3 regions of the Nocardioides sp. CCNWLW216 genome follow, and region 3 is predicted to be linked to each of the others. Evidence: riboswitches for the same ligand, from Rfam matches in the RefSeq annotation. Region 3 holds a riboswitch; each other region holds the start of a gene.
What was found. Region 3 has a riboswitch for cobalamin ahead of V7S47_RS15855 (ABC transporter substrate-binding protein). Riboswitches for the same ligand answer to the same signal wherever they lie in the genome.
Positions count from the first base shown of each region.

Region 1: another riboswitch for cobalamin. It lies ahead of V7S47_RS20105 (nitrite reductase); the one in region 3 lies ahead of V7S47_RS15855 (ABC transporter substrate-binding protein).
Region 2: another riboswitch for cobalamin. It lies ahead of V7S47_RS04605 (hypothetical protein); the one in region 3 lies ahead of V7S47_RS15855 (ABC transporter substrate-binding protein).

Region 1 is NZ_JBBBBJ010000010.1:77,825-88,102, forward strand. It holds gene V7S47_RS20090 (reverse transcriptase family protein) at 1-687, opposite strand, end outside; gene V7S47_RS20095 (precorrin-2 C(20)-methyltransferase) at 917-2,419, opposite strand; gene V7S47_RS20100 (precorrin-8X methylmutase) at 2,416-3,072, opposite strand; gene V7S47_RS20105 (nitrite reductase) at 3,069-3,941, opposite strand; cobalamin riboswitch at 3,995-4,201, opposite strand; gene V7S47_RS20110 (S-methyl-5'-thioadenosine phosphorylase) at 4,230-5,045, shown strand; gene V7S47_RS20115 (hypothetical protein) at 5,213-5,347, shown strand; gene V7S47_RS20120 (TMEM165/GDT1 family protein) at 5,615-6,187, shown strand; gene V7S47_RS20125 (alkaline phosphatase family protein) at 6,214-8,247, shown strand; gene V7S47_RS20130 (MBL fold metallo-hydrolase) at 8,244-8,999, shown strand; gene V7S47_RS20135 (VTT domain-containing protein) at 8,989-9,576, shown strand; gene V7S47_RS20140 (ATP-binding protein) at 9,638-10,054, shown strand; gene V7S47_RS20145 (hypothetical protein) at 10,093-10,278, opposite strand, start outside.
Region 2 is NZ_JBBBBJ010000002.1:42,320-52,597, reverse strand. It holds gene ligA (NAD-dependent DNA ligase LigA) at 1-339, shown strand, start outside; gene V7S47_RS04640 (hypothetical protein) at 327-1,424, opposite strand; gene V7S47_RS04635 (SigE family RNA polymerase sigma factor) at 1,417-1,935, opposite strand; gene V7S47_RS04630 (hypothetical protein) at 2,065-2,493, shown strand; gene wrbA (NAD(P)H:quinone oxidoreductase) at 2,563-3,174, opposite strand; gene gatC (Asp-tRNA(Asn)/Glu-tRNA(Gln) amidotransferase subunit GatC) at 3,256-3,555, shown strand; gene gatA (Asp-tRNA(Asn)/Glu-tRNA(Gln) amidotransferase subunit GatA) at 3,552-5,075, shown strand; gene gatB (Asp-tRNA(Asn)/Glu-tRNA(Gln) amidotransferase subunit GatB) at 5,072-6,565, shown strand; cobalamin riboswitch at 6,628-6,780, shown strand; gene V7S47_RS04605 (hypothetical protein) at 6,847-8,343, shown strand; gene V7S47_RS04600 (hypothetical protein) at 8,346-9,254, shown strand; gene V7S47_RS04595 (CbiQ family ECF transporter T component) at 9,251-10,278, shown strand, end outside.
Region 3 is NZ_JBBBBJ010000006.1:272,521-282,798, reverse strand. It holds gene V7S47_RS15870 (ABC transporter substrate-binding protein) at 1-514, opposite strand, end outside; gene V7S47_RS15865 (FecCD family ABC transporter permease) at 541-1,617, opposite strand; gene V7S47_RS15860 (HoxN/HupN/NixA family nickel/cobalt transporter) at 1,942-2,766, shown strand; cobalamin riboswitch at 2,797-2,989, shown strand; gene V7S47_RS15855 (ABC transporter substrate-binding protein) at 3,010-4,023, shown strand; gene V7S47_RS15850 (iron chelate uptake ABC transporter family permease subunit) at 4,077-5,051, shown strand; gene V7S47_RS15845 (ABC transporter ATP-binding protein) at 5,048-5,833, shown strand; gene V7S47_RS15840 ((2Fe-2S) ferredoxin domain-containing protein) at 5,830-6,516, shown strand; gene V7S47_RS15835 (hypothetical protein) at 6,788-8,473, shown strand; gene V7S47_RS15830 (MFS transporter) at 8,477-9,712, opposite strand; gene V7S47_RS15825 (hypothetical protein) at 9,860-10,168, shown strand; gene V7S47_RS15820 (SDR family NAD(P)-dependent oxidoreductase) at 10,259-10,278, shown strand, end outside.

The sequences.
Region 1 (10,278 bases), on a different contig from region 3:
CTCGGGGTAGCCCGCCGTACGCCAGATCCCGTAGACCCGGGAGACCGTGACGCTGGCGAAGAACGCCTCCAGGTCGAGCCGGACCACGACCGGTCGGCCGGCGTGCGGAGCGGCGTACGACGCGACCGAGCCGCCGGGCCGGAACCCGCGCGCCGCCTCGTGGGGCGGGACGCGCGAGAGGACCTCGTCGAGGAGCAGCCGCTGGACGGCCTTGAGGCGTGGCTTGGGTGCCTCGAGCACGCGGACCGCGCCGCTCGGTGCGATCCGGTGGTTGACCCGGTAGTGCTGGAGCGGGACGTCCGCGGCGCTGCGGGCCAGGTGCCGTGGATCCGCGAACCAGTCCAGCTCGGTGGCGGTGACCCCCAGGAGATCCGCCAGGTCGCCGAGGTCGTCGAGCACCGGCAGCCGCCAGCGGTTGGCGAGCATCCGCGTGGGGGCCACGGGCTGCGCGACCGGACGCGTGCGGAGCGCCTTCGCCGCCGCGCGGAGCCCGGCGAGGTTGGTGGCGAGCTCCCGCGGGCGGTCGTGGGGCGGACGCGGGTAGAGGTCGAGCGTCTGCTGCACGAGGGGAGCCAGCCAGCGGGGGCGTCGTCCCAGGACTCCCGCGCCGCTCGCGCCGAGCCCGGTCACCGTCCAGTCGCCGGTGAGGAACCCGGCGGCCAGCGCCCGGGCGAGGTCGTCCCTCACCGGGGCGCGGACGCCGGGGCGAGGTGGGGGTGCGGCAGCGCTGCTCGACCTGTCCCGTCGTGCGCGCGAAGACCTGCAGCGGAGCGCAGCGAGTCGCGCGCGGTGCCGTGCCCGAACGTTCCGGTGGTCCCCGGGGTAACCCCGGGGAGGCTGGCCGGTGACGCGCACCGGTCGGCCGTCTCGAGAGAGCGCTGCCGCACGCGGGGCACGATATCCGGCCCGCGCCTCGCTAGTGGACGAACCGCGGGGTCCACACCGCGCCCGAGGCGCTGACCCGGGTCGAGGACGCGCCCACGATCAGCAGGCACTTCATGTCCACGCTGCCGGCGTCCAGCTCGCCGAGGGTGGTCACGGTCAGCGACTCCTCGGCCCGGCCGACGTCGCGGCCGACGATCACGACGGTCCCGGGCGAGCGGTGCTCCAGGAGCAGCTTCTGCATCTCGACGACCTGGTGGGTCCGCGAGCGCGAGGCCGGGTTGTAGACGGCCAGCACCAGGTCGGCCTCGGCGACCGCGCGCAGCCGCCGCTCGACCACCGACCACGGCTTGAGCCGGTCCGACAGCGAGAGGACCGCGAAGTCCGCGCCCACCGGGGCGCCGGCCCGCGCGGCCACCGCCTGCACGGCCGAGACCCCGGGGAGCACCCGCACCGGGACGTCGGCGTACGCCGGGTCCTCCGCGGCCTCGAAGACGGCCGCGGCCATCCCGAAGACCCCGGCGTCGCCGCCCGACACCACGGCCACCCGCTCGCCCGCGCGCGCCAGGTCGAGCGCGTGCCGGGCGCGGTCGACCTCGACGGTGTTGCCCGACGCGTGCCGCTGCAGTCCCGGCCGTTGCGGCACCCGTGCGACATACGGCGCGTAGCCGACCACGTGGTCGACCTCGCCCAGGGCCACCTCGACCTCCGGCGTCAGCCAGGCGTCCGGGCCGGGGCCGAGCCCGACCACGAGCAGTTCCCGGGGTCGGCCCGCCGGCGTGAGCGTGGGGTCGGCGGCGGTCCGGCGGCCGGCCCCGTGCACCGAGTCGCCCGGCACGACCACGAGCGAGAAGTACGGCACCGACGCCGGGTCGACCTCGGCCACGGGCAGCCAGCGCTGCTCGGGCATCGACGCGCGCTCGACGTACAGCGCGCCGTCGAGGCGACCGGCCGCCTCCAGCGCCCGTCGTACGGCGGGGAAGGTGCGGCCGAGCTTCATGATGATCGCGCCGTCGGTGTCGGCGAGGCGCCGGGCCAGCTCGGGCTCGGGCAGGGTGCCGGGCAGCACGGTGAGGACGTCGGTCTGGCGCACCAGCGGGCTGGCCGCGGCGGCGGTGGCGGCGGCGAACGCGGGGACGCCGGGCACGATCTCGGTCTCGAAGCGCTCGGCCAGCCGGTCGTGCATGTACATGAACGAGCCGTAGAACAGCGGGTCGCCCTCGGCGAGCAGGACGACGTCGCGCCCGGCCTCGAGGTGGGCGGCCAGCCGGGCCGCGGACTCCTCGTAGAAGTCGGCCAGCGCGCCGGCGTACCCGCCCGGGTGCTCGGTCGCGCCCGTGGTGACGGGGTAGCGCAGCTCCTCCTCGACCGCGGTGGCCGGGATCAGCGCCGCGGCGGTACGCCGGGCGTTGGACTGCTTGCCGACCCCGGCGTGGTAGGCCACGACGTCGGCGGAGCCGATCAGCCGGGCGGCCTTCAGGGTGATCAGCTCGGGGTCGCCTGGCCCCAGCCCGACGCCGGAGAACCGGCCGGTCATTCCTCCTCCTGGGCCAGCGCGTTGATCGCCGAGGAGGCCATCGCCGAGCCGCCGCGGCGACCCCGGACCGTCACGAACGGGACGTCGATGCCGTGGTCGGCGGCGAAGGTGGACAGCGCCTCCTTGGACTCCGCGGCGCCGATGAACCCGACCGGGCAGCCGATGATCGCGGACGGGCGGGGCGCGCCGTCGACGAGCATCTCGAGCAGGTGGAAGAGCGCGGTCGGGGCGTTGCCGATGGCGACGACCGCGCCGTCGAGGAGCGGCTCCCACAGCGAGACCGCGGCCGCCGTCCGGGTGGTGCCGAAGGAGCGGGCCAGGTCGGGCACCCGCTCGTCGGTGAGGAAGCACCGCACCTCGTTGTCGGCGGGCAGCCGACCGGCGGTGATGCCCATCGCGACCATCCGCGCGTCGCAGAGGATCGGGGCGCCGAGCATCAGCGCGGCCCGGGCCGAGGCGACCAGCCGGTCGTGGACGACCAGGTCGGGCACCAGGTCGACCTGGCCGCTGCCGTGCACCATCCGCACGGCCAGCTTCTCCGCATCGGTCGGCAGCCCGGCGAACGACGCCTCGCGCCGGATCGTCGCGAACGAGTCGACGTAGATCGCGGGCCCGTCGTCGACGTACGGGTAGCGCTTGGTCGGGCGCCTCATCGGGTTTCCTCCGGGTCGGGGACGAGCACGCCGCGCCACGGCGTGACCACCAGCTCGCGCTCGTACGACGCCAGCCGGGTGACCAGGTCGGGGTCGAGGACACCGTCGGGCGCGGCGACGTGGAGCCCGCCGGGCACCGGGCCGTGGGGGAGCGGCCCGCTCGGGGCAGGGGCCTCGCCGCCCAGGGGGAACGGCTCGCTGAGCGGCAGCGCCAGCTCGTCGACGTGCCAGGGCGCGTCCGGCCCGGTGCCGGCGGCGACCAGGAACCGCTGGGCCAGCACGACCAGGAACTGCGCCGCCTTCGTCAGGGGGACGACGTCGCCCCAGCGCCGACTGCCGACCCGCAGCTGGGCCAGCTGGGCGGACAGGGCGACCAGGCCCAGGTCGGCGGTGCGGTCGATCAGGTCGCCGCGGCCGTCGTCGAGCACGAACAGGAAGCGGCCCGGCAGGGCGGCCAGGTCGGGGGCGGCGCGGAGCCGCTCGTCGAGGTCGGTGGCGACCGGCCGGAGGTCCGCCCGTCCGCCGGCCAGGCCGGTCTGCGGGGAGACCATCAGGTTGCGCGCGAGCTCGTGGGTGCGCGACGGGAGCAGGCCGGTGGCCTCGACCGCCTCGACGACCTCGGCGGGCAGCGCGCCGTCCGGCCCGGAGGGCAGTCCGCGCAGCTGGAGGTTGGCCCGGCCGGTCAGGTGCACGTCGCCGTCGCCGTAGCGCCGGGCGACCTCGCCGAGCGCGCTCAGGGACGCGGGGGAGACCCGGCCGCCGACCAGGCGCAGCCGGACCAGCGCGCCGTCCTCGGCCGGCCAGGGGCGCAGCACGCCGGGGCAGCGGTCCCGCCGGGTGCGGAGCGATCCGCCGGACGATCCAGACACATCAGGTCCTTCGAGGTCCGGGCCCGTGCGCGAGACCCGCGTCGACCTCGCGGCGGTCGCCGCAAGGGCCAGCAGGTCTTCGGACTCGGGATCGACCGGTGCGGAGCGCCTTCCCGGACCTCGCGGCCCAGTGACTGGTCCGAGGTCGCCCCCGTCCCGTGCCCCGCCCGTCACCCACACCGCTGCGCGTCAGTCCCGGAGTCGCACCGGGTTCCCTGACCTCACTCACGTGATGGTCGACTGGCGCTCGGAGATTATCGCGCCCCGCTGCTCTGGCACAGTTCGGCCATGAGCTCACCCCGGGCGGAGGTCGCCGTCATCGGCGGCACCGGCTTCTACTCCTTCCTCACCCAGCGCGGCGACGACGCCGAGGAGGTCGTCGTCGAGACGCCGTACGGCGCCCCGTCGGCGCCGGTCTCGCTCGGCACCGTCGCGGGCCGTCGGGTCGCGTTCCTGCCGCGGCACGGGAAGCGCCACAAGCACCCTCCGCACGGGATCAACTACCGGGCGAACCTGTGGGCGCTGCGCTCGCTGGGCGTGGGCCAGGTGCTCGCTCCGTGCGCGGTCGGCGGACTGCGCGCCGAGGTCGCGCCGGGTGACGTGGTCGTCCCCGACCAGCTCGTGGACCGCACCCACCGCCGGATCTCCAGCTACGTCGAGACCGGAGCCGTGCACCTGCCCTTCGCCGACCCGTACTGCCCGCGGATGTCGCTGGCGGTCGCGGACGCGGACCCGGAGGTGAAGGTCGGCGGGACCATGGTCGTGATCGAGGGGCCGCGGTTCTCCACGCGGGCCGAGTCGCGCCACTACGGCGCCCAGGGCTGGACGCTGATCAACATGACCGGCGCCCCCGAGGCGGCGCTCGCCCGGGAGCTGCGGATGTGCTACTCGGCGATCGCGCTGGTCACCGACATGGACGCCGGGGTCGAGTCCGGCTCCGGGGTCGGACAGGAGGAGGTCTTCGCGCTCTTCCGGCAGAACCTGGAGCGGCTGACCGGCCTGCTCACGACCACCATCGGCACCCTGCCCGACCCGGCCGGCTGCACCTGCTCGAGCTGGGCCGACGGCCTGGAGCTGACGTACGAGGTGCCCGGACCCGTCTAGTCCGGTGCGGGTCGAGGCAACGCCACCGGCCCCCCGCGCGTCTGGAGGAGTGGGGGGAATGAAGCGACGGCCGGGTGGGAACCGCCCCGCCGGCCCAGTTCTCGAGCACGGGAGGTCCCCACGTGAGTGCACCGGAGCCGGTTGTCCCGTTGCCGTCCCGACCCCCGATGGCTCGCCTGCGCCTCGTGGAAGGAAGTCCCGAATGCCAGCACACGTGGCGCCTGCGGAGCGTCGACTTCTCGGACGGCGCCGCGGTCCGGGAGTTCGGCTGCGGCTCCTGCGACTCGGTCTGGTTCGACTGATCGTGGGCCGCGACCTCCGCTGACGCGGGTTCGTCGTACCGGCGGGCGTTGCGGTACGGTTTTCAACGAAAGGGAGTAGTCCCCAACAGCTGTGTCGACATACTGCCCCGCTCGCGCGGGACCGGTGCAGCGGGCCAGCTCAGCGATGAGCCGGCGGACGAGACTTTCGACCAGTCGCACCATCTCTGACATCCGTGTCGGGCGTGCCTGGTCGAAGGCACGTCCCCCAGGACATCCCTCCGGCCGGTCAGGCCCGGAGAGGAACCCGTGGAAGCCTTCCTGATCAGCACCGCCGTCATCTTCGTCGCCGAGCTCGGCGACAAGTCCCAGCTGATGGCGATGACCTTCGCCGCGCGCTACAAGGCCCGCGACGTCATCATCGGCATCACCGTCGCCACCGCGATCGTGCACCTGGCCTCGGTCGGCATCGGCTACTGGATCGGTGATGCCTTCGCCGACAGCCAGGACGTCATCAACATCGTCGCGGGCATCGCGTTCCTCGGCTTCGCCGCCTGGACGCTGCGCGGCGACGAGCTCACCGAGGACGAGGCCGAGAAGGCGCGCAAGAGCCAGGGCGCCGCGATCCTCGCCGTCGGCCTCGCCTTCTTCCTCGCCGAGCTCGGTGACAAGACCATGCTCGCCACCATCACCCTGGCCACCCACGAGGGCTGGTTCGGCACCTGGATCGGCAGCACCGTCGGCATGGTGGCCGCGGACGCCCTGGCCATCGTGGTCGGCGCCGTCCTCGGCAAGCGCCTCCCCGAGAAGGCCATCAAGTACGGCGCCGCCGCGGCGTTCGTGGTCTTCGGCGTGCTGCTGATCCTGCAGGGCACGCTCTGACCGCTGAGCGTCCGTAGGCTGCTCCCGTGACCAGGATCGCCCGGCTGCTGCGGCTCGGCCGGCTGCAGCTCGTCTCCTGGCGGCCGTCGTGGTCGTGGGCGGCCGGCGTGCTCCGGTCGTTCGTGACCTCCTTCCTGGCGCTGGCCGCCAGCCTCTGGCTGCTGCCGGGCGAGCAGGTGCAGTCCGGGGCCGAGTCGGTCGCCACCCTGGTGGTCCTGGTCCTGGTGCTCGGCGCGCTGCTCCGGCCGCTCCTGACGCGGCTGACCGTGCTCACGGGCACGGTCGGCCTGCTGCTGGCCGGGGTGCTGGCCCAGTCGATCGTGCTCGGCGCGGCGCTCGCGCTGGTCCCGTCGGTCGAGCCGTTCAGCCTCGGCGAGATCGTGCTCGCCTCCTGGGCCGCGGCGGTGGTCTCCGCGGTCGTGAACTGGCTCTTCGACACCAGCAGCGACGACGCGTTCCTCGGCCAGCTGCTCAACCAGGCCGTACGACGGACGCGGGTCGCCGGCGCCGAGGGGCCGGGCCTGCTGGTCGTCCAGCTCGACGGCGTCAGCCTGCCGGTGCTCCGCCAGGCGGTCACGGCCGGCTCGATGCCGACCGTCTCGCGGTGGATCCGCTCCGGCTCCCACGACCTGCGCGGCTGGCACACCGGGGTGCCGTGCACGACGCCGGCCGGGCAGGCGGTGCTGCTGCACGGCGACGTGACGGCCGTGCCCGGCTTCCGCTGGTTCGACAAGGAGCGCGGCCGGATGCTGGTGATGAGCCGGCCCGCCGACGCGGCCCTGGTCGAGGCCGACCTGAGCGACGGGCGCGGGCTGCTCGCCGACGGCGGCACCAGCGTCTCGAACCTGTTCTCCGGGGACGCGTCCGCGCGGCTGCTCACCCTGAGCGACGGCCGGCTGCCCGGAGCCGACCAGGGCGCGGCGTCGTACGCCATCAACCGCTTCGGGCTGGTGCGGTCGGTGGTGCTGTTCGTCGGCCAGATGGTCACCGAGCTGCACCAGGGCCGGCGCCAGCGGATCCGCGACGTCGTCCCGCGGGTCCGGCGCGGCGGCGCGTTCGTGCTGCTCCGGGGGCTGACGACGGTGGTGCTGCGCGACCTGAACGTGGCGATCGTCGCCGAGCAGCTGACCCGGGGGACGCCGGTGGTGTTCGTGGACTTCGTCGACTACGACGAGGTCGCCCACCACGCCGGACCGACCCGGCCCGAGTCGCTGCGGACCCTGGAGAACCTCGACCGGGTGCTGGCCTTCCTCGACCAGCTGACCCGTGAGGTCGGCCGCCGCTACGAGATCGCGCTGGTCTCCGACCACGGCCAGGCCCAGGGCTCGACGTTCCTGCAGCTCACCGGCCACACCCTCGACGACCTGGTCCAGGACCTGGCCCGCCAGCAGGTGCACGCCGAGGTGCACCCCGACGAGCGGTGGCTGCCGGCCAACCTGCTGCTCGCCGGCGCCCGGGGCAGCAGCCGGACGGTCACCCGGGCCGCCCGCTCGGTGGCCGGCGGCCGGCACCACGCGGCCGAGGGCACCGCGCCCGAGGGACCCGGCCTGCTGGTCGCGGCCTCGGGCAGCCTGGCCCACGTCTACCGCACCGACCTGCCCGGCCGGCTGACCCGCGAGCAGCTCGAGGAGCTGCACCCGGGCCTGGTCCGCGGCCTGGCCGAGCACCCCCACGTCGGGCTGGTGCTGACCCGCCGCGCCGACGGTGCGGTCGTCGCCGACGGCGGCACCGGCTGGCGGGTCCTGGGCTCCGCGGAGGGGGAGGGCGCCGACCCCGTCGCCGGCTACGGCCCGCACGCCGAGGCCGACCTCCTCCAGCTCTCCGAGCGGCAGCACGTCGGCGACCTGGTCCTGCTCGGCGCCTACGACCGCTCGCTCGGCGAGGTCGTCGCCTTCGAGGAGCTCGTCGGCTCCCACGGCGGCCTCGGCGGCTGGCAGACCGAGGCGCTGCTGGTCCACCCGCGGGGCTGCGTGGTGCCGGACGGCCCGCTCGACGGCCGGGCTGTGCACGCCGCCCTCGTCGACCGGCTGACCCGGCTGGGTCTGCGGGCCGAGCCGTGACCCTGGCGATCACCTGGTGGGGCCACGCGTCGGTCACCGTCGAGCTCGAGGGGCTGCGGGTCGCGACCGACCCGCTGCACGTCGACCGGCTCTTCCACCTGCGCCGGCACGGCCCGCCGCCCGCGGCCCCGGCGTACGACGCCGACCTGGTGCTGGTCTCGCACCTCCACCACGACCACCTGCACGTCCCGACCCTGCGGCGGATGCGGCCCGGGGCGACGGTGCTGGTCCCGCGCGGCGGCGAGGGCCTCATCCCCCCGGGGTACGACGTCCGCCCGGTCGCCCCCGGCGAGGAGCTGACGGTCGCGGGCGCGACGGTGCGGGTGCTGCCGGCGACCCACGACGGCCGGCGGCACCCCGGCTCGCGGATCCGGGGTCCGGCGATCGGCTTCCGGGTGGAGCGGTCCGGCGTGTCCTGCTGGTACCCCGGCGACACCGGCCCGCGTGACGACCTCGCCGCGGTCGGTGCCGTCGATCTCGCCCTGGTGCCGGTCGGCGGCTGGGGCCCGACCCTCGGCGACGAGCACCTCGACCCCGAGCAGGCCGCGCTCGCGGTCGCCGCGGTCGGCGCCCGCTGGGCGGTCCCGGTGCACTGGGGCACGTTCTGGCCGGTCGGGCTGGCCCGGCTGGACCGTCGTACGCACCAGCGGCTGTTCGTGACCCCGGGCGAGCGCTTCGCGGCCGCGCTCGAGCAGGATGAGGCCCGCGCCCTCGTCCTGGCGCCGGGGGAGCGGGTGCAGTGTGAGCGGTGACCATTTCGGCCTGGCCACCCTGCTCGTGCTCTTCGGCGTCGTCGCCTTCGGTGCGGTCGTGCCGGTGCTGCCGACCGGCGCCGCGGTCAGCAGCGCGGCCGTCCTGGCCCGCGCCGACCACACCTGGGAGGTCGTGCTCGTCGTGGCGGTCGGGGCCGGGGCGGCGTACTGCGGCGATCTCGTGACGTACGCCGCCCTCCGCAGGGCCGGGGAGCCGCTCGCCCGGCGGGTCGGCTGGCTGGGCGACGACGGTGACGAGCACTCGCGCCCGGCCCGGTTGCGCGAGCGGATCGAGCACGCCGAGATCCGCACCCTGCTGGTCTCGCGGCTGGTGCCGGGAGGTCGGGTGCCCGTGCTGCTGGTGGCGGCCCTGACCGGCTACCCGTGGTACCGCTACGTGAGCGCCGCGGCCGTGGCCGCCGCTCTCTGGGCGACGGTGTACGCCGCCGTCGGGGTGCTCGGTGACGGGCTGTTCGACGACACCCGCACAGCCCTCGTCGTCGCCGTGGGTGGCGCGCTCCTGGTCTCGGTGGTGCCGCAGCTCGTCCGCCGACTGCGCCCCCACCCGCGAGGGTGAGTTCCGCGACACCGGACAAGTCGGGGGATTAGAGACCCCTGCTGGGTGGCACAGGTAGGTCATGACCCTGACGGCGGAGCGGCCCCTCGACGCGCGCACGATCCTGGTGCTGCCCGCCGCCAACCGGGTGACCGGCATCGCCCGTCGGGTGATGTCCCACCAGCTCACCGAGCACGGCGCTCAGCGCGACCTCATCGAGGACGCCGAGCTCGTGCTCAGCGAGCTCGTGACCAACGCGCTGCAGCACGGCTCGTCGTCGCCCGACGAGGATCTCGAGGTCTCGTGGGCACTGACCGCCGGCCGGCTCCGCCTGAGCGTGCTCGACGGAGGCACGGCCGGCGACCTGTTCGCCGGGGTCGCCTCGGACGAGGCGCTCTCCGGTCGTGGGCTGGCGATCGTCGACTGCCTCTGCGAGCAGTGGAGCGTCGACCACGACGGCGGCACCCGGGTCACCGCGGAGCTGGCGTCGGCCGTCTGAGCGAACCGCCGCTCCGCGCCTGAGCGCGTCGCCTCCGGTCAGTCGCGGCAGAGGAGCTCCGGGCTCCCGAGCGCCACCACGGCACCGGTCTGGTCCTCGGCCCCACTGAGCGTGCTCCGCGACGTCCAGTCGAAGGTGAGCCGGAAGACCTTCGAGACATCGAGGGTGACCGGGCTGGACTGGGTCAGCGCGAACGAGCCGGCGTACTTCTGGACCCCGTCGGC
Region 2 (10,278 bases), on a different contig from region 3:
TGGCACGTCGCGATCGTCGAGAAGTGGACCGCCGCCGGCGTCTCCATGCAGGACGAGCGCGACGAGTCGACGCCGCGCACCCTGGAGGGCCTGACCATCGTGGTCACCGGCTCCCTCGAGGGCTACAGCCGCGACTCCGCCAAGGAGGCGATCCTGTCCCGCGGCGGCAAGGCGTCCGGCTCGGTGTCGAAGAAGACCGACTTCGTCGTGGTCGGCGAGAACGCCGGCTCCAAGGCCGACAAGGCCGAGCAGCTCGGTGTCCCCGTGCTCGACGAGGCCGGCTTCACGGCGCTGCTCGAGAACGGTCCGCCGCCGGCCGAGGAGGCTCAGGACTCGTAGGTCGCGCCGCCTAGGCGGAGGCCGGCCCGGAACTCCTGCTCGTCCATCCCGAAGTCCTTCAGCGACGCCGCGCACACGCCGGTGTCGGGGGCGCAGACCGCGACCTCGCCGACGGAGACGCTGGCCAGCACGCTGCCGGCGGTCCAGGTGTACGGCGTCGGGCCGGCCAGGCGAACGGCACCCCGCTGCTCGTCCAGGTCGACCACGCTGAACGACGTCCTGGTCGAGACTTCTCGGCCGATCAGGAGGTAGTGGCCGTCGGGGGAGAGGTCCAGCCAGACGTCACGCTGCCTCGGACGGTAGACCGTGAGGCCGCTGGCCAGGTCGATCACCGAGCCGTCGACGAGGGCATGCTCCCCGCCGACCTCGGTGATCACCTCGTCCAGCGACTCGGTCTCGCCGTTGCGCCAGCTCACCCGGACCGACTCGTCCCCGGAGCTCACGTACGCGGTGTCGCCGGTGAGCACGGTCTGCTGGAAGCCATCGGTGTCGAGATCGGGCAGCGCGACCCGAGCGACCTCCTGGTCGGTGGAGACGTCGTGCACGACCAGCTCGGCCACCCCGTCCACCGACTGGGTCCAGGCCAGGTAGGGCTGCGTGGGATCGGTCGTGTGGGCCACCTCCTCGGTGACCACTCCGACGGGTCGGATCTCGCCGTCGGGGGTGACCAGCGAGAAGCGCTGCTCGCCACCTCCGTCGCTGTAGCCGTTGTCGCCGTGCCGGACCAGCACCCCGGCCGAGGTGTAGTAGAGCGACTTCACGGCGGCGTCCGGGACCTGCACGCTGCGGGTGGCGTCGTCGTACCAGAGGGTGGTGCCGACGCTGAAGGTGACGCCGGTGTCGGCGACCGGGTGCGGCTCGGGGTCGGCCGGCTCGACCGTGCGGGGGGTGTCGCCACGGGAGACGGCCACCAGGGTGGCCGCGACGGCGAGACCCGCGGCGACGGCGCCGGTGCCCGCGATCCGGGCCGTCCGGCGGCGACGTCGGACGGCCCGGCCGCGGTGCAGGACGGTGGCCGCGTCAGCGGCGGGGACGTCGAGCGCGGCCGCCTCGTCGTGCAGGAGGGTGCTGAGCCGGTCAGTCATGCGGGGCTCCCAGGGGGTGCGGGACGACCGCGTCGCCGAGCAGCAGGCGCAGCTTGGCGAGGGCGTCGGAGGTCTGGCTCTTGACGGTGCCGACGGAGCAGCCGAGGGCGGCGGCGGTCTCGGCGACGCCAAGGTCGTCGTAGTAGCGGAGCACGATCACGGCACGCTGCCGCGGCGGCAGCTGGGCGAGTGCCGCCACCATCGCGGGACGCTCGGCCGGGTCGGCGTCGTACCCCTGGTCGGGCAACTGCTCGGTCGGGCGCTCGTTGCGCCAGGAGCGGCGGCGGAACCAGGAGGTGGCGGTGTTGACCAGCACGGTGCGGGCGTACGCCGGCGCGGCGTCCAGTGAGCGCACCTGGGACCAGGACCCGTAGGTCTTGGCCAGCGCCGTCTGTACCAGGTCCTCAGCGAGCGCGTGCTCGCCGACCAGGAGGTAGGCGGTGCGGTAGAGGCGCGGCCAGCTGGCATGGACCAAGTCGGTGAACTCCGCGTCGGACGGGGGTCTGGGCATCGGCGCCTCCCTCGGTGGGTCACCCTCACAGATGCGGCGGACCCGGTAGTCGGTTGGGCGGTCCGAGATTCACCCTTTCGGTTCCGTGCTTCGGCCACGGGAACCGCGGATCGGTGGAACTGTCGTTGCATGAAGAAGATCGGGCGTTTCATCGCCCTCACCCTGTCCACCACCGTGCTCGTCGCGGTGCCCTCGCTCGCCCAGGCCCAGGCGGCCCCGGCCGAGCGTGCGACGACGAAGTTCGCCACGATCAAGACCTGGTCGGGCGCGAAGCAGCAGGCCTGCAAGAAGTCGACGCCCAACGGGAAGAGCTGGAAGGTCGTCACCCGGGTCGTGAACGGCCGCGAGGCGGAGGTCGGCGTCGGCCTGATCGTGCGGAAGGGCGAGAAGGAGATCGACCGCGCCGCGACCCCGATCGTCGGCCAGGGCGTCACCTCGAAGCCGGTGGCCGTGCGGATCCGCAAGAACGACAAGCGATTCGTCCTGGAGGCCTTCCAGTTCCAGGGTCAGATGGGCGACGGTGGCCCGATCAAGCTGAAGAAGATCCGCCGCTGCTGATCGCCGTCGTACGACGAAGCGCCGCCACCCGGTCGGGTGGCGGCGCTTCCTTCGTGGGGGAAGAAGGAGTCAGACGGCGAGCTTCGCGCCGATGTCGAGGGCCCGGGTGACCAGGTGGTCGAGGGCGGCGAGGTCGGTGTCGTCGAGCTCGGGGGAGGACCCGGTGACCTTGCCGACGCCGTACGGGTTGCCGTCGTTGAACTTGAGGGCGTCGGTGTAGCCGGGCGGGACGATGATCCCGCCGAGGTGGGCGAAGGTCGTGTGCAGCGCGAGCAGCGTCGACTCCTGGCCGCCGTGCAGCGTCTGCGACGAGGTGAACGCGGTGTAGACCTTGTCGGCCAGCTTGCCCTCCGACCACAGCGGGCCGAGGGTGTCGATGAACGACTGCAGCTGGCTGGTCACGTGGCCGTAGCGGGTCGGCGAGCCCATCACGACGACGTCGGCCCAGGCCAGGTCGTCGGGCTCGGCGAACGGGCCGTCGGCGATCTCCTCGACGTGCGCCTTCCAGGCGTCCTGCCCCTCGTACGCCGACGCCGGCGCGGTCTCGCGCACGTGCCGCAGCCGGACCTCGGCGCCGTGCTTCTCCGCGGTCTCGGCGATCCGCTGCGCCATGGCGTGGGTCGTGCCGTACGAGGAGTAGTAGACGATCGCGATCTTGGTGGGCATCAGGTGGATCTCCATCCGCAGGTCGGTTGAGCCTTCAACCAGACCGGTAACCGACCGCCGACGGGACAAACGACTCCCTCTCCTAGGATGGAGTCCATGCCTGAGATCACCAGAGACGAGGTCGCGCACCTGGCGACGCTCGCCCGGATCGACCTGGACGACGCCGAGCTCGACCACCTGGCCCCGCAGCTGTCGGTGATCCTGGAGTCGGTCGCCTCGATCAGCGGCGTCGCCGGCGACGACGTGCCCCCGACGTCCCACCCCGTGCCGCTGACGAACGTCTTCCGAGAGGACGTCGTCCGGCCCTCGCTCACGCCGGAGCAGGCGCTCTCCGGGGCCCCGGCCTCGGAGCAGCAGCGCTTCGCCGTCCCGCGGATCCTGGGGGACGAGCAGTGAGCGACCTGACCCGCCTGACCGCCGCCCAGGCCGCCGACGCGCTGGCCGCGGGCGAGACCACCTCGGTGGCGCTGACCCAGGCCGCGCTCGACCGCATCGCCGCGGTCGAGGGCGCCGTGCACGCCTTCCTCCACGTCGACGCCGCGGGCGCGCTCGAGCAGGCCGCGGCCTCCGACGCCCGACGCGCGGCCGGCGAGCCGCTGCACGCGCTCGACGGCGTGCCGATCGCGGTCAAGGACGTCCTGGCCACCGACGGGCTGCCCACGACCTGCGGGTCGAAGATCCTCGAGGGCTGGGTCCCGCCGTACGACGCCACGGTGGTCGCGAAGCTGAAGGCGGCCGGCCTGCCGATCCTCGGCAAGACCAACATGGACGAGTTCGCGATGGGCTCCTCGACGGAGCACTCGGCGTACGGGCCGACGCACAACCCCTGGGACCTGACCCGGATCCCCGGCGGCTCGGGCGGCGGCTCGGCGGCCGCGGTCGCCGCCTTCGAGGCGCCGCTGGCCCTCGGCACCGACACCGGTGGCTCCATCCGCCAGCCCGGCGCGGTGACCGGCACGGTCGGCGTGAAGCCGACGTACGGCGGGGTCTCGCGCTACGGCCTGGTCGCGATGGCCAACAGCCTCGACCAGGTGGGCCCGGTGACCCGCACGGTCCTCGACGCCGCGCTGCTGCACGAGCTGATCGGCGGCCACGACCCGCTCGACTCCACCAGCATCGACCAGCCGCTGCCCGACCTGGTCGCGGCCGCCCGCGAGGGTGCGGCTGGCGACCTGAGCGGCCTGAAGGTCGGCGTGATCACCGAGCTGTCCGGCGACGGCTACCAGGCGGGCGTGCTGGCCCGCTTCCAGGAGTCGGTCGACCTGCTGGTCAAGGCCGGCGCCGAGGTCGTCGAGGTGTCCTGCCCGAACTTCGTGCACGCGCTGGCGACGTACTACCTGATCATGCCGTGCGAGGCGTCCTCCAACCTCGCCAAGTTCGACGCCATGCGCTACGGCCTGCGGGTGCTGCCCGAGGGCATCGACAACCCGAGCGCCGAGGACGTCATGCGGGCCTCGCGCGACGCCGGCTTCGGCGACGAGGTGAAGCGCCGGATCATCCTGGGCACCTACGCCCTGTCGAGCGGCTACTACGACGCCTACTACGGCACGGCCCAGAAGGTGCGCACGCTCATCACGCGCGACTTCGAGGCCGCCTTCGAGCAGGTCGACGTGCTGGTCTCGCCCACCGCGCCGACCACGGCGTTCGAGCTGGGGGAGAAGCTGGACGACCCGATCGCGATGTACCTCAACGACCTCGCGACCATCCCCGCCAACCTCGCGGGCGTTCCCGGCATCTCGCTGCCCAGCGGGCTCGCCGACGAGGACGGCCTGCCGGCCGGCTTCCAGATCCTGGCCCCCGCGCTCGCCGACGACCGCCTCTACCGCGTCGGCGCGGCGCTCGAGGCCGCCCTCGAGGCGCAGTGGGGCGCCCCGCTGCTGGACAAGGCACCTTCCCTGGACGGAGATTCGGCATGAGTGACACCCTCGTCGCCTTCGACGACGTGCTCGCGTCGTACGACCCGGCCCTCGGGCTCGAGGTCCACGTCGAGCTGAACACCGCGACCAAGATGTTCTGCGGCTGCCCGGCGGTCTTCGGCGGCGAGCCGAACACCCAGGTCTGCCCGACCTGCCTGGGCCTGCCCGGCGCGATGCCGGTCGTCAACGGCAAGGCCGTCGAGTCGGCGATCCGGATCGGGCTGGCGCTCAACTGCGAGATCGCGGAGTGGTGCCGGTTCGCACGGAAGAACTACTTCTACCCGGACATGCCGAAGAACTTCCAGACCTCCCAGTACGACGAGCCGATCTGCTTCGAGGGCTGGATGGACGTCGACGTGGACGGGGAGACCTTCCGCGTCGAGATCGAGCGCGCCCACATGGAGGAGGACACCGGCAAGTCGCTGCACGTCGGGGGCGCCACCGGGCGCATCCACGGCGCCGACTACTCGCTGGTCGACTACAACCGCGCCGGCATCCCCCTGATCGAGATCGTCACCAAGCCGATCCGCGGCGCCGGGGCCAAGGCGCCGGCGGTGGCCCGGGCCTACGTGAGCCAGCTGCGTGACCTGATCGTCGCGCTCGGCGTCTCCGAGGCCCGGATGGACCAGGGCAACCTGCGCGCCGACGTCAACCTGTCGCTCGCCCCGAAGGGCTCCGGCACGCTCGGCACCCGCACCGAGACCAAGAACGTCAACTCCTTCCGCTCGGTGGAGCGCGCGGTCCGCTACGAGATGCAGCGGCACGCCGCGATCCTCGACAGCGGCGAGGCGATCTTCCAGGAGACCCGGCACTGGCACGAGGACACCGGCGTCACCACGAGCGGCCGTCCCAAGTCCGACGCCGACGACTACCGCTACTTCCCGGAGCCCGACCTGGTGCCGGTGGCGCCGAGTCGGGAGTGGGTCGAGGAGCTGCGCGGCACGCTGCCCGAGAACCCGGTCGAGCGCCGGGCCCGGCTGCAGGCCGAGTGGGGCTACACCGACCTGGAGATGCGCGACGTGGTCGCCTCGGGCCTGCTCGGCCCGATCGAGGAGACCATCGCCGCCGGTGCGTCCGCCCAGGCGGCCCGCAAGTGGTGGATCGCCGAGCTGACCCGCCGGGCCAACGACGCGGGCGTCGACGTCGTCGACCTCGGCGTGAGCCCGGCCCAGGTGGCCGCCGTCCAGGCCCTGGTCGACGCCGGCACGATCAACGACAAGCTGGCCCGCCAGGTGTTCGACGGCCTGCTGGCCGGTGAGGGCACGCCGGAGGAGATCGTCGCGGCCCGCGGGCTCGCGGTCGTCTCCGACGACGGCGCGCTCGGTGCCGCGGTCGATGCCGCGATCGCCGCCAACCCCGACGTCGCCGACAAGATCCGCGACGGCAAGGTCGCGGCCGCTGGCGCCCTCATCGGCGCCGTGATGAAGGAGATGCGCGGCCAGGCCGACGCCGCCCGCGTGCGCGAGCTGATCCTGGAGAAGCTGGCCTGAGCCCCGCGTGACGGACGTCATGCGGAGGGAGCCCTCGGGGGCTCGGTCCGCATGACGTCCTGCGCCGGGAGCGGGGTTATGGTGCCGGGACACATTCACCAACGCCCGCAGCAGGGGAAGCCGGTGCGAGCCCGGCGCTGACCCGCAACCGTGTGGCGCGGAGTACGACGTACTCCGCGGCGAGCCGGAGCACCTGCCGTGACGCGTCCTGACCCTTCGCTGTCGAGGAAACCAGCGGGTCGGCCTCGACGGCCTTCTCGCTGAGCAGCGGGAAGGAACCCATGAACCACCTCGTACGCCGCGCCGCCGCCCTGGTGGCCGCGCCCGTCCTGGCGTCGGCCGCTGTCGTCGCCGTCTCCGGTGCGCCGGCCCTGGCCGCGCCCACCACGCCGCCGACCCCGGCGGCCACCGCCGCCGCGACCTGGCTCGCGACCCAGACGACCGCGGGCACGCTGCCGAGCCTCGGCCAGACGCTCGACTTCGGCGTCGGCCTGGAGGCCTCGGGCGCTGCCCCGCAGGTGCTGGCCGCCGTCAAGACCGGCGTCGACGCTCGGGTCGCCAGCTACGCGACCGGCAACAACAGCATCGCCAAGGCAGCGTGGTTCTACGGGCTCGTCGGCGACCCGACGTCGGCCGGCGACACGGACCTCAACCTGCTGGGCCTGGTCGAGGACAACACCGACGACACGACCGGTGCCCTGGGCGGTCAGTACGCCCAGCAGTGGTTCGGGACCCTCGCGCTGGTCGAGGGCGGCAGCGACGAGGCCGCGAAGTCGGCCGAGTACCTCCGCTCCGGGCAGTGCGCCGACGGCGGCTGGGGCTACTCCACCCCGTGTGTCGGTGAGGGCGACCAGTTCGCCACCTACTACTCGCTGGCGGCCCTGGCGTCGCTCGAGGTCAAGGACGCGCCGACCCAGGCCGCGATCGACAAGGCGGTCGCGTTCCTCGGAGGCAAGCAGTCGGCCACCGGCGGCTTCGAGAACTGCACCGAGTACGCCGGCCCGCCGAACTACGAGTGCCTGAAGTCCGAGGACAACGCCAACGACACCGGCCTGGCCGCCTGGTCGCTCGGTCTCGCGGGCGCGAACGCGCCGGCGGCGAAGGCGGCCGCCTGGGTCGCCGCCCACCAGTACGTCTCGCTGCCCGCCTGCGGCGCGGCTGCGCCTGCCGCCGGCGCGGTGAGCTGGACGTCGAGCACCTTCCCCGAGGGCGTCACCGAGGACAACCGTGAGCAGACCGTCTTCGCGACGGCGCAGGCTCTCGCCGGGCTCGCCTACCTGCCCACCAGCAAGCCGGCCCTCTCGGGTCCGACCGACTACGTCCAGGCGGGTCGCACGATCTCGCTGAAGGTCTCCGGCCTGAACGCCGGCGAGCGCGGCTGTGTCTCCGGCGTCGGCACCGGCAAGCAGGTCTCCGGACCGGGTGCCGTGGCCGTCGCGATCCCGGCCGGCACGCGCAACCACGTCCTCACGCTCAGCACCGCCGGCCGCCCGGCGACGGCCACGGTGAAGGCGCTCGGCGCCACCAAGTTCCGGGTGATCGTCGCGAAGCGGGTCGCGAAGGGCAAGAAGGTCCGGGCGCGGGTCACCGGCCTGGCCCCGCGCGAGTCGGTGACGCTCCGGGTCACGGGCAAGCGCGTCGTGCGCGGCACCGCGAACGCGAATGGCGTCTTCCGCACCGTGGTCAAGGCGACCGGCAAGGTCGGCAAGCGCAAGGTCACCGTCCGAGGCGAGTTCACCAACCGCACCGGCAAGGGTGCCTTCCGGGTCGTCCGCTGACCGTGCGACACCACCTTGTGCGACTCGTCGCCGCGGCCCTCGTGGCCGCGGCGGCGGTCGTCGTACCGGCCCCGACCGCGCAGGCCGCGGCCTGCACCACCGGCACGGGGGTGACCGTGGTCGTCGACTACGGCTCCCTCGGAGGCGGGGTCGGGCAGTCCTGCGTCGGGACCAGCGGCCTGGCCAAGGACCTGTTCCCGGCGGCCGACTACGAGCTGACCTACACGCAGGAGTTCGCCGGCGCCGTCTGCCGGGTCAAGGGCGCGCCGGCCGACGATCCCTGCCAGGGCATGCCGCCCGGTGACCGCTTCTGGTCGCTGTGGTGGTCGGACGGGACGTCCGGCAGCTGGACCTACGCCACCCGGGGCGTGAAGTCGCTCCGGATCCCGGCGGGGGGCAGCGTGGCGTTCGCCTGGGACGACGTCGACGGGGCGAGGGCGCCGGGAGCCACACCGCCGGTGCATGCCAAGGCCACCCCGTCCGCCCAGCCGACCAAGCAGCCGTCGGCGAAGCCGAGCAAGAAGCCCACGAAGAAGCCGTCAGCGACGCCCACCCGGCAGCCGTCGAGCGCGCCCACCACGGGCGCCCCGAGCGCCGGCACCCCGTCGGGCGCCCCCACGGAGTCGGCCACGTCCGAGAGCACCAGCCCGTCCGCGACGCCGTCCGCCCCTTCCGCGTCCCCCTCCGCCACGAGCGCGCAGACCGCGGCACCGAGCACCGACCCAGCGGTGTCGCCGACCGCCGGTGCCGGCAACGTCGACGAGCCGGTGCTCTCGCCCGCGGCCCAGCAGACCACCGAGGACGAGGGCGTCCCGACCTGGCTGGTGCTGATCCTGCTCGTCGCGATCGGTGGCGGGACGGCCGGCGCCGTCGTCCTCCGTCGCCGGTCCGCTCGCTCGTCGGGACCGTGACCGCGGCCACCGCCGTCCGCGCGGGTCGGCTGCCGCGCGACCTGCACCCGCTGGCCTGGTGGGCGTGGGCGATCGGCCTCGCGGCGGCGGCCTCGGCGACCACCAACCCGTTCGTGCTGCTGCTCCTGGTGGGCGTCGCAGCCCTGGTCGTGACCGCCCGCCGCTCCGAGCAGCCGTGGGCCCGCTCGTTCCGCCTCTACCTCTGGCTGGGGTTGGCGATCGTGGTGATCCGGGTCGTCTTCCGCCTGATCTTCGGGGGGTCCTACGAGGGGACCGTCCTGCTCGATCTGCCAGAGATCCCGCTTCCGGACTGGGTCCTCGGCATCACCCTGCTCGGCCCCGTCACGCAGGAGGCCCTCCTCGCCGGGCTGTACGACGGGATGCGGCTGGCCGCGGTGGTGATCTGCCTCGGCGCCGCCAACGCGCTGGCCAACCCGAAGCGGCTGCTGCGCTCGATGCCGTCGGCGCTCTACGAGATCGGCACCGCCCTGGTCGTCGCGGTCACGGTGCTGCCCCAGCTGGCCGACAGCGTCCGCCGGGTCCGGGCCGCCCAGCGGCTGCGGGCCGGTGACGAGCGCCGGGTCGGCCGGCTCCGCCGTACCCTCGTGCCGGTGCTGGAGGACGCCCTCGAGCGGTCGCTGGCGCTGGCCGCCGGGATGGACGCCCGCGGCTACGGCCGCAGCTCCGGGGCGTCGCGCGGGGAGCGGCGGACCACGGGCGCGCTGCTCCTGCTCGGGCTGTGCGGGCTGTGCGTCGGCTCGTACGCCGTCCTGGACGCCACCGCTCCGCGCTGGCTGGCGCTGCCGATGGTCGTCCTCGGCCTGGTGCTCGCGGCTGCCGGGCTGCGCAGCGCGGGCCGGCGGGCCGAGCGGACGACGTACCGTCCCGACCCGTGGCGCTGGCCCGAGACCGGCGTCGCGCTCTGCGGACTGGCCGCCGGGGTGAGCGGCTGGTGGGTCGCCCACGAGACGCCGCTGCTGGCCTACCCGGGACTGGCCTCCGTCCCGCAGGTCAGCGCGGTCGC
Region 3 (10,278 bases):
GCTGCTCGGAGACGTCGTCGTACGTCGGTCGCTCGCTGCCGACGGAGTCGCACAGGGCGGGCTCCTCCAGCAGCGGGATGTCGACCGCGGTCAGGGTGTCGCGGGCCAGGTTGTCGACCTGGCCGAGGACCAGGTCGGGCTCCTCGGCGATCACGACCTCCTTCGAGATCTGCAGGTGGCCGCTGCTGTCGAGCTCGTCGGTCAGCAGCGGGATCTCGTCGAGCTCGGCGAGCGTCTCGTCGTCGTAGTACTCGGCCGGGTACTGCCCGGCCCGGGCCGTGACCCGGTCCATGACGCCGAGGTCGTGGAGGTAGGGCACGGCGGCGCTCTTGAGCATCACGACCCGCTCGGGCGCGCGGTCGAAGGTCACGTCGGCGCCGCAGTTCTCGACGGTCACGGGGTAGGACCCGCTGCTGGTCGACGTGGGCTCGTTCTCCTCGGCGTCCGCCCCGCAGCCGACGAGGGCGGCCACGAGGCTCAGGCCGAGGGCGATCGGGGCGAGGGGGCGGGGCATGGCGGGCTCCTGGGTCAGCGGGTGGGTCAGGCGGTCGTGGCGTGGAGACGGCGGATCAGGACGAGCAGGAACGGGGCGCCCAGCAGGGAGGTGATGATCCCGATCGGGATCTCCTGGGGCTGCAGCAGGACGCGGGCGACGACGTCGGCCCAGACGAGCAGGACGGCGCCCATGAGGGCGGCCACGGGGACGGCGCGGACGTGGGTCGAGCCGACGGCCCGGCGGGCCAGGTGGGGCACGACGAGGCCGACGAAGCCGATGCTCCCGGAGGCGGAGACGACGACGCCGATGCACAGGGCGACCACGACCAGCAGCAGCATCCGGAACACCTCGGGCGAGACGCCGAGGGTGTGCGCGGTCTCGTCGCCGATGGCCAACGCGTCGAGACGGCGGCCCCACGCGGTCAGCAGCGCCACGGTGCCGAGGACGACGACGGCGACCACGGCCAGGGGGGTGTTCCACTGGGCGAGCCCGAGCGAGCCGAGGAGCCAGAACATCACCGAGCGGGCGCCCTCGGCGGAGCCGGAGGCGAAGATCAGGAAGCTGGTGGCGGCGTACAGCGCATAGCCGACCGCGACCCCGGCCAGCAGCAGCCGGACCGAGGTGACCCGACCGGCGCTCCGGGCGACGAGGAACACCAGCACCGAGGCCGCGAGCGCGCCGAGGAAGGCGCTGACCTGGAGGGCGTGCTCGCCCAGCCCGGCACCGACCCCGAACAGGATCGCCGCCGCTGCCCCGCTGGAGGCGCCCGAGTTCACGCCGAGCAGGTAGGGGTCGGCGAGCAGGTTGCGAACCATCGCCTGCAGGGCCACCCCGCAGACCGCGAGGCCGGCGCCGACGAGGCACCCGAGCAGCACGCGGGGGAGCCGGACCTGCCAGACGATCGCGTCGGCCGGCCCGCTCCAGGTGCGCTCGCCCGGCCAGCCGAGCAGGTGGTGGCCGATGATCGCGGCCACCTCGCCCGGCGGGACGGTGAACGCTCCCACGCCGACGGCGACCACGACGGTGCCGAGGAGCGCGGCGACCAGCCCCGCGAGCCACCCCGTCGTACGACGCCGACGGCCGGCGAGGCCGAGCGGGTCGGCCGTCAGCACCTGGGTCACGGGTCTCCTCTGCCGCCTCTGCTGCGTTGTTGCGAACGATGTGCAGCAAGCAACCTAGTCACCCGGTATCAACCCCGGGACGCGGGGGTCGGTCCTTCACTCGCCGGTCCCTCGGCGTTCACCTGCGCGGTCGGTCCGGGTCGCCGGTCGGCGTCAGGCTCCGGTCGCCACCGGCCACCGGCCTTCGCGCTACCGAGAGGAATCCCGCGTGCACCTCGTGCTGCGCCGCGCCGCGCCCGGCGTCCCGACGGTCTCGGCGCACGCCTCCGGTGTCTCCCGCGACGGGACGACCACCGCGACCCCGGCCGGTACGACGGCCGCGGCATGAGCATCCTGGTCACGGCGGCGGCGCCGTACCTGCTCGACCTGGAGGCGCCGGGCGAGCGTCTGGTGGAGCTGGTGTCGTCGCCGGGATTCGTGCCGGCGGCGATCGCCGTCGCGTTCCTCGCCGGGGCCGCCCACGCCGTCGCCCCTGGTCACGGCAAGACACTGGCCGCCGCGTTCCTGATCGGGGGCGACGGACGCGTGCGCGACGCCGCCTGGCTCGGGGTCAGCGTGGCGGCCATGCACACGATGTCCGTGCTCGTGGTCGCCACCGCCTGGACCTTCTTCTCGCTCTCCGACCTGGTCGACCTGGAGGGCCTGACCACCGGCCTGCAGTTGGTCGCCGGCCTCGCGGCCCTGGTGCTCGGCCTGTGGCTGGTCCGGCGGCACGTGCGGGCCTGGCGAGCCGGCCACGAACCGGGACATGGCCACGGTCATGGGCACGGTCATGGCCACGGCCACGGCCACGGCCACGGCCACGGGCACTCGGTCGCGGTGTCCCGCCCGAGCCTGGTCCTGCTGGGCATGTCGGGCGGTCTGACCCCGTCGCCGGCAGCGTTCCTCGTGCTCGTCACCGGGTTCTTCACGGGCCGGTCGGGGTTCGCGCTGCTGCTGGTGCTGTGCTTCGGGCTCGGCCTGTCCAGCGTGCTGTTCGTGGTCGGCCTGCTCGCGCTGGGCGGGCGCAACGTCGTCGTCCGGGCCGCCGAGTCGCGGACCGCGCTCCGGCTCGCCACCCGGGTGGCGCCGCTGCTGGGCGCCACGGGCATCACCCTGATCGGCGGCACCATCGCGACGACCGCCGTGGTGCACCTCGCCACGCTCTGACCCGATCGGGTCGGGGGCGAGGGACCTGCGCTAGGTTTCTCGCGCCGTGGTGCACGGGAAGCCGGTCTGATGCCGGCGCGGCCCTCGCCACTGTAGCCGTCGAGCAGGACGGTCCTCGCGGCCCATCTCCGGATGGGTCGGACCACTGGGTGCGAGCCCGGGAAGGTCGACCGCCCTGTGCTGAAGCGGAAGCCAGGAGACCGGCCACGGCATGTCATGTTCCACGAGGGTTTGGAGAACATCATGCGCAGTCGACCCCTGCCGTCAGTCCTGTCCACCACCGTCCGGGCCGCCGTCCCGGTCGCCGCCCTGGCGCTCGTCCTGGCCGGCTGCGCCGGCGAGCCGGAGCCGGCGAGCGCCGACGCGGCGCCCGAGGCCGGCTTCCCGGTCGACGTGACCGCCTGCGGGCACATCAGCACCGTCGAGGCGGCGCCCGAGCGGGCCGTCACGCTCAACCAGGGCGCCACCGAGGTGATGCTGGCCCTGGGGCTCGCCGACCGGATGGCCGGTACGGCGTACCTCGACGACCCGGAGCCGGCCGCGGCCTGGGCCGAGGAGTACGCCTCGGTGCCGGTGATCGCGAAGGAGTACCCGACCCGCGAGGAGCTCCTCGCCACCCGTCCTGACTTCGTCTACGCGTCGTACACGAGCGCCTTCGACCCGGAGGTCGCCGGGCCGCAGGGCGACCTGGAGGCCGACGGCGTGGCGTCGTACCTCTCGCCGTTCGGCTGCGCCGACCAGGCCGACATCCCCGCGACGACCTTCGAGGCGGTCTGGGACGAGATCGACGCGGTCGCCACCGCGTTCGGCGTGGCCGACCGCGGCGCCGACATCCGGGCCGAGCAGAAGCGGACCCTGGCCGAGCTGGGCGACGAGGGAGCGGGCGCGGGCCTGGACGTGCTCTGGTACGACTCCGGCGACAAGACGCCGCTCGTGGGCGCGGGCTCCAGCGGCCCGCAGCTGGTGCTGGACGCCGTCGGCGCGACCAACCTCTACGCCGACGTCGAGGACGGCTGGGCCGACGGCAGCTGGGAGGAGGTCGTCGCGGCCGACCCGGACGCGATCGTGCTCGCGGACGCCTCGTGGTCGACGGCCGCCGAGAAGCGCGCGTACCTCGAGAAGGACCCGGTGCTCTCCCAGCTGACCGCCGTCCGCGAGGGCCGGTTCGCGACGGTGCCCTACTCGATGGGGACGCCCGGTGTGCGCCTCATCGACGGCGCCAGCACGCTGGCCGAGCAGCTCTCCGCGCTCCCGTGACCCTGCGGACCGGGCTCGCCCCGGTCCTCGCGGTCGCCGTGCTGCTGGTCACCATGGCCGTCGCGCTCGGCACCGGCGCCGTCGCGGTGCCGGTGCCGGACGTGCTCGACGTGGTGCTGCGACGCGTCGGCCTGGGGGACCGCGGGGTGAGCCTGCTCGACGACCAGATCGTCTGGCAGCTCCGGATGCCGCGGGTGCTGGGGATGGCGGCCGTGGGAGCGGTGCTGGGCTGCTGCGGCGCGGTGCTGCAGTCGCTGACCCGCAACGACCTGGCCGACCCCTACCTGCTGGGGCTCTCCGGCGGCGCGGCCGTCGGTGCGGTGACGGTGATCGTGCTGGGGGTGTCGGTCGCCGGGTTCGCGGGCCCCGCGGCGGTGACGCTCGCCGGCTTCGCCGGGGCGCTGGCCGCGCTGGGGCTGGTGCTGCTGCTCGCGGTCGGCCGGTCGGGCTCGCTCGCGCCCACTCGGACCGTGCTCGCGGGGGTGGCGGTCGGGCAGGCGTGCTCGGCGTACACCTCCTTGATCGTGATCGGCTCCGGCGACCACGACGCGGCCCGTCGGGTGCTGACCTGGACGCTCGGCTCGGGCGCCGGCTTCCGCTGGGGTACGGCGCTGCTGGTCGTCGGTGTCGCGGTCGTCGCGACGCTCGGCTTCTCCGCCTGCGCCGACCACCTCGACGCGTTCGCCTTCGGGGAGTCCTCGGCCCGCTCGCTGGGCATCGAGGTGACCCGCCTGCGCTGGGTCCTGCTCGGCGGTACGGCGCTCGCCACCGCGGCCGCCGTCGCGTTCGCCGGCACGATCGGCTTCGTCGGGTTGGTGGTGCCGCACCTGGTACGCGCCTTCACCGGGCCGCGGCACCGGCTGCTGCTGCCGATGTCGGCGCTGGTCGGCGCGACCCTGTTGGTCTGGGCGGACACGCTGGCCCGCTCGGTCGTCGACGGCCAGGAGATCCCGGTCGGGGTCGTGACCGCGGCGGTCGGCGTCCCGTTCTTCGCCCTGCTGCTGCGCCGGTCGGGGAGGTCGGCATGACGGCGCCGTCGATCGTGGTGGACGGGGTCGCTGTCACGCTGGGCGGCGCGACCGTCCTCGACGCGGTCTCGCTGACCTGTCGACCGGGTCGGGTGACGGGCCTGCTCGGCCCCAACGGCTCGGGCAAGACCACGCTGCTGCACACCGTCGCGGGCCTGCGCCGACCCGCGACGGGACGGGTGCTGCTCGACGACCAGGACGTGCACGTGCTGCGCGCCCGTGAGCGGGCCCGCCTGCTCGCGCTGGTCGAGCAGGACGCGTCCACCTCGCTCGACCTGCGGGTGCGCCAGGTCGTCGACCTGGGCCGGATCGCCCACCGGGTGCGGTTCGGGCCCCCGCAGTCCGACCCCGGCGGCATCGACGCGGTGGAGCGGGCCCTGGCCACCGCGCGCGTCGACCACCTCGCGGACCGGCCGTGGCACGCGCTGTCGGGCGGGGAGCGGCAGCGGGTCCATCTCGCCCGGGCGCTGGCCCAGGAGCCGAGCGTGCTGCTGCTCGATGAGCCGACCAACCACCTCGACCTCGGGCACCAGCTCGACTTCCTCGAGCGGGTGCGCGGGCTGGGCCTGACCACGGTCGCGGCGCTGCACGACCTGGAGCTCGCCGCGGCGTACTGCGACGACCTGGTCGTGCTCGACCGGGGCCGCCTGGTCGCGCACGGCCCGGTCGCCGAGGTGCTCACCCCCGCGCTCGTCGCCGAGGTGTACGGCGTCCGCGTGACCGTCGAGCCGCACCCCACGCAGCCGAGGCCGCACGTGCGCTGGGAAGGAGTCGTCCGATGACCCTGCCGATGACCCTGGTCCTCGTCGCGATGGGGGTCGCCGAGCCGCCCGACCGGCTCGCGGCCCTCGCCGAGCGGCACGGCGCGTCCGTGGCGCACCTGCAGCTCGCCGACCCGGCGCTGCGCCGCGAGCTCGACCGGCTGGCCGACGCCGGCGTACCCCGGATCGTGCTGGTCGGGGTGGCGTTCGGGATCGCGCCGGGCAACTCCTGGCTGCGCCGGGTCGCCGCGCACTGGTGGCGCGAGCGGCCCGAGCCGCCCGAGGTCGTGGTCGCGACCGGCCTCCTCGACAGCGAGGACGACGACCTCGCGGCGGTGCTGGCCCGGGCGCGGCCGATCGCCGGCACCGAGGCGCCGCTGGAGTCCGCGGCCTGGGAGGAGGTGCCGGCGCACCGGCACCAGGTGCTGGTCTGCCGCGGGCCGCGCTGCACCGCCCGGGGCGCCGACGACACCGCGCGGGCGCTGACCCTGGCCCTGATGGCCGCCGGGCTCGGCGACGACGACGTGCTGGTCACCCAGACCGGCTGCCAGTTCCCGTGCAACCACGCGCCGGTCGTCAGCGTCCAGCCCGACGACACCTGGTACGGCGGGGTCGGGCCGGACGAGGCCGAGCGCCTGGTCGAGACGCTGCGCCAGGATTCACCCACGTCCAGGGAGCACATCCGTGTGATTCGCCCTGTCTAGTGGTCGGCGCAGCTGGTTCGGCTCTCCATCCAGGGGAGTCGTCGCGAGAGGGAAGCCGGTGTGACTCCGGGACTGCCCCGCAGCGAAGAGTGGGAACGACCTGCCTCTCCTGGTCAGACAGGAAGCACTGGGCCCGTGCACGAGCTGGCGGCCGGACTGGACGTGGTCTGGGGCTTCGTCCGGATCGGTGTGGCGGTGCGTCCGCACCGGTGGGCCGGTGGAGAGCGGCATACTCGCCCGCGTGACTCTGCTGGACCGGGAGCGGGAGGCGTTGGCCCGCGCGCTCGACGACGCGGGCCTGGACTGGGAGCGCTGGCTCGACGGCACGGGTACGGCGCCGCTGGATGCTCGCGTCCGCCTGTCGGCGCTGCTCGTCCTGCTCGGTCACGAGGGCCCCGATGACCACCGGGTGGAGGAGACGTTCGATCGGCTCCGCCGGCGGCGGTTGCCCTGGGACCCTGCCACGGCATGCCTCGCCCTCGAGGTCGTCAGGCAGCGCAGCGAGTTCGACCACTGTCGGGTGGGCGCGGGGCTACGTGGCGCGGCGTCGGTGTGTGGCGCCGGGCTGGCCGACACCGTTCTGGTCGACCAGCTCGACCGGTGCCGGAGTTGGCTCGACGACCTGTCGCCCGAGCTCTGGGCGGTCCCGCGGATGCGACTGCTGGTCCGGCGGGTGCTGGCGACGGCGACGCCGCCGGACCTCGTGGACCTGTCGTTGATCACGGACGGCGACGGGTGGGGAGTTCCTGCACGCGACCTGGCACGCCGTGCTGATGCCGACGTCGTCGGACCCTTGATCCGGCGGCTCGGAGAGCTCGGCCCGCGCAAGCCCTCTCAGCGATGGGTGCGCGAGGTGCAGGAGGCGGTGCGGCCCGATGCCGCGCGAGAGCTGGTGCGGGCGTGGTTGGACGTGGCTGCCTTCGCGCCCATCGTCGAGCCGGACGAGACGACGGCATTCTCCGGCGGGATGCTCTTCGCCCCGGGCAACGAGGAGGTGGTCCGCGCGGCCGTGCTCGCCACCACCGTGATGCCCTCGGAGGCCTGGGCTCCGGCCGTGCTCGGCGTCTTGGCCCGAAGGGGCGCCGCGACCAGCGGGGTCGCGGGGATGACCGCTTCGCTGTCCCTGAAGGTCGCCAGTGCTGCCATTGACGCCTTGATCGTGCGAGCCACCCCCGGCGACCGGGCGGTCTTGGAGGAACTGCTCGTCGACCTGTCCAGGCGCGACCTGGTCAAGCGGATCGGCGTCGCGTTGGGCCGTCCCGAGGAGGCCGCCGCACGCGACGCTCAGCTGCGCCGGGAGAAGGCGGCGGCCGTGCGCCGCAAAGCTGACCCGGCGCCGCGGGAGGCACGCGCAGCGGCGGACCGACTCGTCAGGCAGCACCTCGGACCCGCGCTCCGTCGGTCCGGTTTCAGTGCGGGCGGCCGCACCTGGCGTCGCCTTCACCTCGACCGGGTGGACGTCGTCTCCGTCGGCTCGGGAGCGGGTGAGATCCAGCTCTCCTACGGGACCCGGTTCGATGCGGCCCATCCCGGTGGCGAGGCGTGTCCGATGGACCGAGCCCAGGTCCGTCTCAAGGACCTCGACATCCAGGTCTACGAGAACTGGGACGCCACGGACGAGGCCCTCGCTCGCTGTGCTGCGCGCCTGCTGACGAGCGTCGTCCCGTTCCTGGACACGTTGGGACGGTACGAGCTGGCCCGCTCCTACCTGGAGCACGGAGCCGGGGTGCCACCCGGCGCGGCAGCGATGAACAACCCGGGCAGTCCTGCGGACCAGGGCGTCCTGGGACTCCTCGCGCTCGCTGCAGCCGACCGGCCGACCGCGGTCGATCAGCTGATCTTCCGGGTGCGCTTCGCCCAGGAGCAGGTCGATGACGGGTTCTCCAGCGACGCCGAGCTGCGGTTCTGGCGTCGCCAGCTCGCCCGCGCCAGGCGGCTCCCGGTGCTGCCGGCCTGACGGTCAGCTCGTCAGCTGCGGAGGCGGCTCACCCGTCAGCCGTACGTCGGTGATCCTGCGCCGGGTGAGGGCGAACGCGGCGACGAGTGCGGCGAGCGCGAAGCACCCGAGCTGGACCCGGCCCGCGCCGAAGGCGATCGCGAGGGGGCCGACGGCGAGCTGGCCGATCGGCGTGGCCACGAAGGAGAAGAAGCCGTCGATCGCCATGATCCGCGACAGCATCTCCTCCGGGACCTTCTCCTGCACCAGCAGGTTCCAGGCGAGGTCGAGCAGGCTCAGTGCGGCCCCGGCGACGACGAAGGACGCCGACAGCACCCACACGTTCACGTGGGTGCCGAGCACCAGCATCGGGACGCACCAGACGACGAAGGCGATCATGATCGCCCGCATCGGTGCGCGCAGGGTCACCTTGGCGAGGAAGAACGCGGCCACGAACACGCCCACCGCCTGGCCGGACCGGGCCACCCCCCAGCCCTCGCTGCCGATGGTGTCGTCGGCGATCACGGGTCCGAGCACGTTGATGGCGCCGCTGACGAGCGCGTTGAAGACGAGCGACGCCGAGGCGGCCGGGATCACCCAGCCGAGGTGGCGGGCGAACGCCCAGCCCGCGAGGAAGTCGCCGATGACGCTCGGGCGGGCGTTGCTGCGGTCGCCCGGCGGCAGGCGGACCAGGAGGAGCAGACCGGCCGCCACGAGGTACGTCGCGGCATCGACGGCCAGGGCCCAGCCCGGACCGGCGGTCGCCACGAGCACGCCCGAGACCGCAGGGCCGAGGATGCCGACGGCGCTGGTGGCCTGGCCGATGAGCAGGAAGGCCGCCTTGCGCTCCTCGACCGGCAGCAGGATCGGCACCATCCCGAGGAACGCGGGGTAGCTGACCGCGAAGACGGTGCCGGCCACCGCCTGCAGGACGACGAGGTGCCAGATCTCGGCGTACCCGGTGATCACGAGGACCGCCGTGGCGGTCTGGACGACGCCCTGGACGAGGTTGCACCCGCGCAGCACGACAGCGCGGGGGAGCCGGTCGGCGATCGCCCCGCCGAGGAGCATGAAGACGACCATCGGCACGCTCGAGGCGGCGATCACCCAGCCGAGGGCCGAGGCGGAGTCGTCGATGTCGAGGACGGCGAAGGCCAGCGCCACGCCCGCCATCGACGAGCCGACCCGGTTCACGACCTGTCCGACGAAGAAGTAGCGGAAGGCCGGTGCGGCGAGCGGCGACAGTCGGCTGCTCCTCACCGGAGAAGTAAAGCGGCCCGACTTCCCGGAGTACACGCCATCGGCCGCGCGCCGCTCGTTACCCAACTGTGGGGACACTCGGTGGCGCCTGTGGCTCGCCCGGTGGTGATGCAGCCCCAGACTGGGGGTCGCCCCTAGGAGGCCCCGGTGCAGCAGTCCGAGTTCGACACCCTCGACGAGACGCTCGACGTCGCGGCCCGCCACGCGAGCCGTGCCCTCATCGCCCTCGGCGCTCTTCGCAGCTCACCCGACCCGGAGCACCGAGCCGCGTACCGCAGCATCCACGACCTCATCGGCGACCTCGGAGGGCTGAAGGTCCAGCTCGGGACCATGGAGCCCCGGAACGACGCGGCCGCGCACCGCCTCTCCGCCCTCGACGCGGACGCCGTCCGCCGCCACTGCACCCCTGCGCTCGTCGCCTCGCTGACTCTCGACTCCCGTCGCGGAGGCGAGTGAGCGACCCGACCCGAGCACGAGGTGGCGGGACGTCAACGGCAATTGCAGCAAGTGCTTGCTTAATTCAGAGATCGCGTCGAGGCTGGCCCCATGGACCTCGACCTGATCGG